One region of the Microbacterium sp. GbtcB4 genome, then DNA from elsewhere that is predicted to be linked to it. Evidence: predicted binding sites of a transcription regulator. Region 1 holds the regulator's gene; the other holds the start of a gene.

Region 1 (3,402 bases):
CGCTGGACGCGCGCCTGGTGTCCTGGCTCGCCTTCGCGGATCAGAAGGTGCAGCAGGTCGTGACCCTCGCCCGCGGCCTGTCCGAAGGGCGCACGGCGATCGCGGCCAAGCTGGACGCGGCGACCGCTGCGCTGCAGGACCGCCTGACCGCTCCCGGTGTGCGCGACGGTGCGGTGCGTTCTCGCGCGCTGAGCGACGCCGACTTCGCCCGGGCCCCGTACCAGGAGCGGGAGGAGGCGCAGAACGCCCTCGGCCTGCCGGCGCTGCCCCTGACGACGATCGGCTCCTTCCCGCAGACCGGCGACATCCGCCGCGCCCGCGCGCAGTTCCTCCGCGGCGAGATCCCCGAGGACGACTACGAGGAGTTCCTGCGCCGTGAGGTCGCCGCGGTCGTCTCCCTGCAGGAGGACCTCGGTCTCGACGTCCTCGTGCACGGCGAGCCGGAGCGCAACGACATGGTGCAGTACTTCGCGGAGAACCTCGACGGCTTCGCGGTCACGCAGCACGGCTGGGTGCAGTCGTACGGTTCGCGAGCGACGCGCCCGTCGATCCTCTGGGGAGACGTCTCGCGTCCCGCGCCCATCACGGTCGGCTGGTCGGCGTACGCCCAGTCGCTCACGGCGAAGCACATGAAGGGGATGCTCACGGGCCCCGTCACGATCCTCGCGTGGTCCTTCGTCCGCGACGACCAGCCGCTGGGGGAGACGGCGAACCAGGTGGCGCTGGCGCTGCGCGATGAGATCGCCGATCTGGAGGCCGCGGGCATCCAGGTGATCCAGGTCGACGAGCCGGCGCTCCGGGAGCTGCTCCCGTTGAAGCAGGCCGACCAGCCGGCGTACCTCGACTGGTCTGTCGCCTCGTTCCGTCTGGCCACGGGTGGGGCTGCGGCGGCGACCCAGGTGCACACCCACCTCTGTTACTCGGAGTTCGGCGTGGTGATCGACGCGATCCGTGCGCTCGACGCGGACGTCACGTCCATCGAGGCGGCCCGGAGCCGCATGGAGGTCGTCGCGGACATCGCCGAGGTGGGCTTCGACCACGGCATCGGCCCCGGCGTGTACGACATCCACTCGCCGCGCGTGCCCACCGTGGAGGAGGTCGAGTCCCTGCTGCGGCGTGCGGTGGAGGAGATCCCCCTCCGTCAGCTCTGGGTGAACCCGGACTGCGGTCTGAAGACCCGCGGCTACGCCGAGACCACGGCGTCGCTGCGGAACATCGTCGAGGCCACGCGGCGCGTGCGCGAAGACGTGGTGGTCACCGCCTGACGCGGTCGTCCCCGGACACACGAAGGCCCTCCCGGTGCGACCGGGAGGGCCTTCGTTCTCGTCTCACCGACGATGCGGTGCCTCAGACGGCGCGCATGACCGCGACGACCTTGCCGAGCACGACCGCCTCGTCGCCCAGGATCGGCTCGAACGCGGAGTTGCGGGGCAGCAGCCACGTGTGGCCGTCGCGACGCCGGAGCACCTTGACGGTCGCCTCGCCGTCGAGCATCGCGGCCACGATCTCGCCGTTCTCCGCCGTGTTCTGCGAGCGCACGACGACCCAGTCGCCGTCGCAGATGGCGGCGTCGATCATCGACTCCCCGGACACCTTGAGCATGAAGAGGTCGCCCTTGCCGACGAGCTGCCGGGGGAGCGGGAAGATCTCCTCGACCTGCTGGTCCGCCGTGATCGGCACGCCCGCGGCGATCCGCCCGACCAGCGGCACGAGTGCAGCATCGCCGACAGGAGTCACCACGTCCGCCGGGTTCTCCGCGCCGGTACCGGGGAGGTCGATGAGGACCTCCATCGCGCGAGTCTTGCCCGGGTCGCGCCGCAGGTAACCGCTGAGCTCGAGCTGGCCGAGCTGGTGGGTGACGCTGGACAGCGACTTGAGCCCGACGGCGTCGCCGATCTCACGCATGCTCGGCGGATAGCCGTTCTGTGCGATCGAGGCCTGGATGACCTCGAGGATCGCCATCTGCTTCGGGCTGAGGTTCTTGCGACGACGGGTGCGCGGCGCCTCGGACTCGAGGGCTGAGGTGTCGCTCATGGTGCTCCTTCACTGCGTGATCCGACGTGCCGCTTCGAATGTCGGTGGCCCGTGGTGGGGTGTCCTTATCGAAACCGTATCCGAGAAACGCGCCGATCTGGAAGATCTGTTCGAGCGTGTCGGGCGATTCGCGGGGCATGGTTTCGAAGACAGCTTGACAGATGTTCGAACTCGAAGATATCTTCGGAACGTAGCTTCGCATCCACGGCTCCCGGCCGAGGCGCGGATGCGAAAGCTACGCCAACCTCCCCGGGCTCCGGCGCCGGGACAGTTAGGAGCAGACATGAGCAGCATGAGCCTCAGCACCGCGACCGCCCTTCCGGCATCGGCCCGTCCGGCCACCCGGCTGCGGATCACGGCCCGCGGCCGCCGCACCCTGCTCGCGCTCGCCTCCGTCCCGCTCGCTGCGGGTATCGCCTTCGCCGCCATCGGTGGGGGCAGCGCGATCGCCTCCGGCGTAGACGCACCGGCCGTCTCCGTCGAGACCGTCACGGTCATGCCCGGTGACACGCTCTGGTCGATCGCGAGCAGCATCGCTCCCGCCGCCGACCCGCGGGATGTCATCGGCGAGATCAGCCGGATGAACCTCCTGCGCGGCGGTGAGCTCCAGGTCGGCCAGGAGCTCGCGCTCCCGGCACGGTACACCGACTGACGCGGAGTCCGAGGTCCTGCCTCCGGTCCCTGACGATCCGATCGTCACGATGACCTCGGCCATCCGTGCTCCTCTTAAGATGGGAAGGGTGACCTTCTCCCTCAACGATCTCCCGCTCCGCGACGATCTGCGCGGACTCACCCCGTACGGCGCACCTCAGGCCCCGCTGCCGGTCGCCCTCAACGTCAACGAGAACACGCATCCTGTTCCCGACGAGGTCGCCAGCGACATCCTCGACGACATCGCGGTGGCGATCCGAGACGTGAACCGGTACCCGGACCGTGAGTTCACCACATTGCGCGAGGCGTTCGCCGACTATCTGGGGCACGGCCTCACGTCGGAGCAGATCTGGGCGGGCAACGGATCCAACGAGGTGCTGCAGCACATCTTCCAGGCCTTCGGCGGTCCGGGGCGCACGGCCTTCGGCTTCGGCCCCACGTACTCGATGTACCCGCTCATCGCGAAGGGGACCGGTGCGTCCTGGATCGCCGGCACCCGTCAGCCCGACTACACGGTCACCCCGGAGGAGGCGGCGGAGCAGGTGCGCGCGGCCGACCCCGACATCGTGATCCTCTGCTCGCCGAACAACCCGACCGGCACCCCACTGGGGCTCGACGTGGTGGAGGCCGTCTACGAGGCGGCCCGCGGCGTCGTGATCGTCGACGAGGCTTACCAGGAGTTCGCGCCACGGGATGCGGCGTCGGCCCTCACCCTCC
Region 2 (3,402 bases), on a different contig from region 1:
CAGCGACCGCGTGCGGAGCTTCCGCACCAACGACTCCTCCGCCGTCACTCGGATCTCCGCCGCCGAGGGGCCGTGCTCCGGGCCCTCTCCCCCTCCGGTCGATCGGGACGTATCGCCGACGGCGCGCAACGTGGTCGTCTTCCCGCCCCGGGAAGCGGCCCGCGCCGCGGCACCCCGGGCGGGGTGCCGCGCGCTGGGAGAACCGTCGTCGACCGACGGGGACCCTGCCGACGAGGGCTCGTGCCACGTCGAGCGCCAGAGTCGCGCCGCGTCCGCGGTCGGCCCCGACCCCGCAGGCGGTGCGGATGACGAGTCGTCCGCACCGCCATCGGCCGGACGCTCCGCACGCGCGGGTCCGCCGAAGAGAGGGATGATGGGGGCGATCCGCTTGGAATCGCCCCCACGCTGGTCACTCATCAGGCCGGGCGACGCTCGGCCAGCTCATCAGAACCCGGAGCCGCGGCCGGGCCGCCGATACCGAGCTTCTGCTTGATCTGACTCTCGATCGCCAAGGCGATGTCGGCGTTGTTGAGCAGGAACGTCCGCGCGTTCTCCTTGCCCTGGCCGAGCTGATCGCCGTCGTAGGTGTACCACGATCCCGACTTCTTGACGATGCCGTGCTCGACGCCGAAGTCGATCAGGCTGCCCTCGCGGGAGATGCCGACGCCGTAGAGGATGTCGAACTCCGCCTGCTTGAAGGGCGGGGCCATCTTGTTCTTGACGATCTTGACGCGAGTGCGGTTACCCACAGCGTCCGTGCCGTCCTTGAGCGTCTCGATGCGGCGGATGTCCATACGCACGGAGGCGTAGAACTTCAGCGCCTTACCACCGGCCGTGGTCTCCGGGGAGCCGAAGAACACGCCGATCTTCTCGCGCAGCTGGTTGATGAAGATCATCGTCGTGTTCGTCTGGTTCAGACCACCGGTGAGCTTCCGCAGCGCCTGCGACATGAGGCGGGCCTGGAGGCCCACGTGGGAGTCACCCATCTCGCCCTCGATCTCCGCACGCGGCACCAGGGCCGCCACCGAGTCGACGACGATGAGGTCGATGGCACCGGAGCGCACGAGCATGTCGGCGATCTCGAGAGCCTGCTCACCCGTGTCGGGCTGCGAGACGAGAAGGGCATCGATGTCGACGCCGAGCTTCGCGGCGTAGTCGGGGTCGAGCGCGTGCTCCGCGTCGATGAATGCCGCGATACCGCCGGCCCGCTGGGCGTTGGCGATGGCGTGCAGCGTCAGCGTCGTCTTACCCGAGGACTCCGGGCCGTAGATCTCGACGATGCGGCCACGCGGCAGACCTCCCACGCCGAGGGCGACGTCGAGGGCGATGGAGCCGGTGGGGATGACGGCCACAGGGGCACGCTCATCGCTGCCCAGTCGCATGACCGAGCCCTTTCCGAACTGGCGGTCGATCTGGGCGAGGGCAGTCTCGAGGGACTTCTCGCGGTCGGCGGGTGATGGCATGGTGTGCTCCTTCTGCGCGTGTGCTGCCGCCTGTAGGCTGTCGCGGCTCTTCCGGCGGAAGGAACTCTCCGACAAGGCGTATGGCTTTTCAGCCTGGACCTCACGGTACGGCGGGCCTCCGACATTGCGTCGAGGAGCCACGGATCGTGGGGATCAGAACCGTCTGACCACTTGTGCAGAAGACTACGCCCGGTTCGAACAGATTTTCGACAACACGCCGGTCCGGCGTGTCGGACTTCCGCACACCCGGGAAGCCGCCGTCATCGGCCGCGCGGCTCCAGACGTCCCACGCCGTGGCGACGGGATTCCGGGACATCCATGTCGGCGCAGAGCGCGAGCCAGATGTCGCGCGGAGGTACGCCGGCTTCAAGAGCCTCGAGCGCCGTTCGTCCCCCCATGCCGGAGAGCACGAGGTCGTTCACCAGAGAAGAGGCTCGGGCATGGAACTCGGCGTCGACGGCGCGCAGGAACTCACTGCGTCGCATAAAGGTGCTCTCCGAGTGTCAGCGGAGCGAGAGCTCGGGCTCCACGGATGCGACCAGGTCGTCCGGAACGACGTCCGGGAAGACCTGGATGCCTTCGAGCACCGAGATGCGGTCCCCGACCTCGCGCATGATCGTGGAGATGGGGACGTCGAGCGCCTCTGCCACCGAGGCGAGAATCTCGCTCGATGCCTCCTTCTGTCCGCGCTCGACCTCACTGAGGTAACCGAGAGCGACGGATGCCTTGCTCGCGACCTGCCGGAGCGTCCGCCCCTTCTGCAGACGGAAGTCCCTCAGCACGTCGCCGATCTCCTGTCGTACAAGAATCATCGGAACCTCCTCCGCAGTTCGTGAATCGAGGTCTCCCTCGAAGAGACGGCCAGTCTAGTCCTCCTGGCTTGCACAGAATCTACCCTTGCACTCTGTGGTTTGAATGTGAGCACATCCATATCAACATGACGCGGGGGGTCGCTATTCCCGCAGCGCAGCGGCCAGCACATCGAGGACCGCCGCGACCGTCTGTGCTCGCACCGCGTCGCGGTCCCCCTCGAAGTGGAACGGTAGGGTCCGACTCACCGTCGGGGTGACCACGCCGATGTGGACGGTACCCACGGGCTGCCCATCCGGGGACTCCGGGCCCGCGATCCCCGTGGTGGACACCCCGACATCGGCGGGGAGACCATCCACCGCGACGGCGTCGCGCACTCCGGCAGCCATCTGCCGCGCGACCTCCGGGTGCACCGGCCCGTATCGCTCCAGCAGGTCGGTGTCGACGCCGAGCAGCGTGTGCTTGACGGGCGTGGCGTAGGCGACGACGCCGCCGAGGAGCACCGCGGAGGCGCCGGGAACCGCGACGAGCGCCGCGCACACCGCACCGCCGGTGAGCGACTCCGCCACACCGAGGGTCCAGCCTCGCTCACGCAGAGCGTCCAGAGCCTCGGCCGGCGTCGTGCCGCTCATCGGCTCTGACGCGCGCCGCGCACCTGCGCGACGATGTAGTCGATCCCGCTGACGACGGTGAGCACGAGCACGATGACCATGAGGACGGTCGTCACGACCGTCCACGGGCCGAGCCCGATGAACACGTGCAGCGGCAGGAGAGCCCAGCCGAGGGCGACGCCCTGGAAGGCCGTCTTGATCTTGCCCATCCAGGCGGCTGCGACAACGTGCTCGCTCGCGACGACCAGACGATGGATGGTGATCCCCCACTCGCGGACGAGGATGATCACGACGATCCACCAGGAGACCTCGCCCAGGATCGCCAACCCGACGAATCCGGCGCCGGTGAGGAGCTTGTCCGCGATCGGGTCCCAGAGCTTGCCGAAGTCGCTGACGATGTCGTAGCGACGTGCGAGGTAGCCGTCGACCCAGTCGGTCGAGATGGCGACGATGAAGAGGACGGCAGCGATCCAGCGCACGGTGAGATCGGCGAGGCCGTACGTCCCGCCGACGAGCAG

The links. The regulator LexA, encoded in region 1, represses DNA repair genes until DNA is damaged. The targets are predictions, from matches to a motif close to TCGAACANNTGTTCGA.
Region 2: a site for LexA is predicted at 1,658-1,673, ahead of recA (recombinase RecA). Genes of this name have one in related genera too.

What each region holds. Positions count from the first base shown of each region.
Region 1 is NZ_JAGXJJ010000012.1:32,027-35,428, forward strand. Features, by position in the region: gene metE (5-methyltetrahydropteroyltriglutamate--homocysteine S-methyltransferase) at 1-1,265, shown strand, start outside; gene lexA (transcriptional repressor LexA) at 1,348-2,034, opposite strand; gene KVS71_RS16365 (LysM peptidoglycan-binding domain-containing protein) at 2,318-2,686, shown strand; gene KVS71_RS16370 (histidinol-phosphate transaminase) at 2,775-3,402, shown strand, end outside.
Region 2 is NZ_JAGXJJ010000005.1:236,871-240,272, reverse strand. Features, by position in the region: gene KVS71_RS10465 (regulatory protein RecX) at 1-417, opposite strand, end outside; gene recA (recombinase RecA) at 417-1,463, opposite strand; gene KVS71_RS10455 (DUF3046 domain-containing protein) at 1,724-1,948, opposite strand; gene KVS71_RS10450 (helix-turn-helix domain-containing protein) at 1,967-2,275, opposite strand; gene KVS71_RS10445 (CinA family protein) at 2,417-2,905, opposite strand; gene pgsA (CDP-diacylglycerol--glycerol-3-phosphate 3-phosphatidyltransferase) at 2,902-3,402, opposite strand, start outside.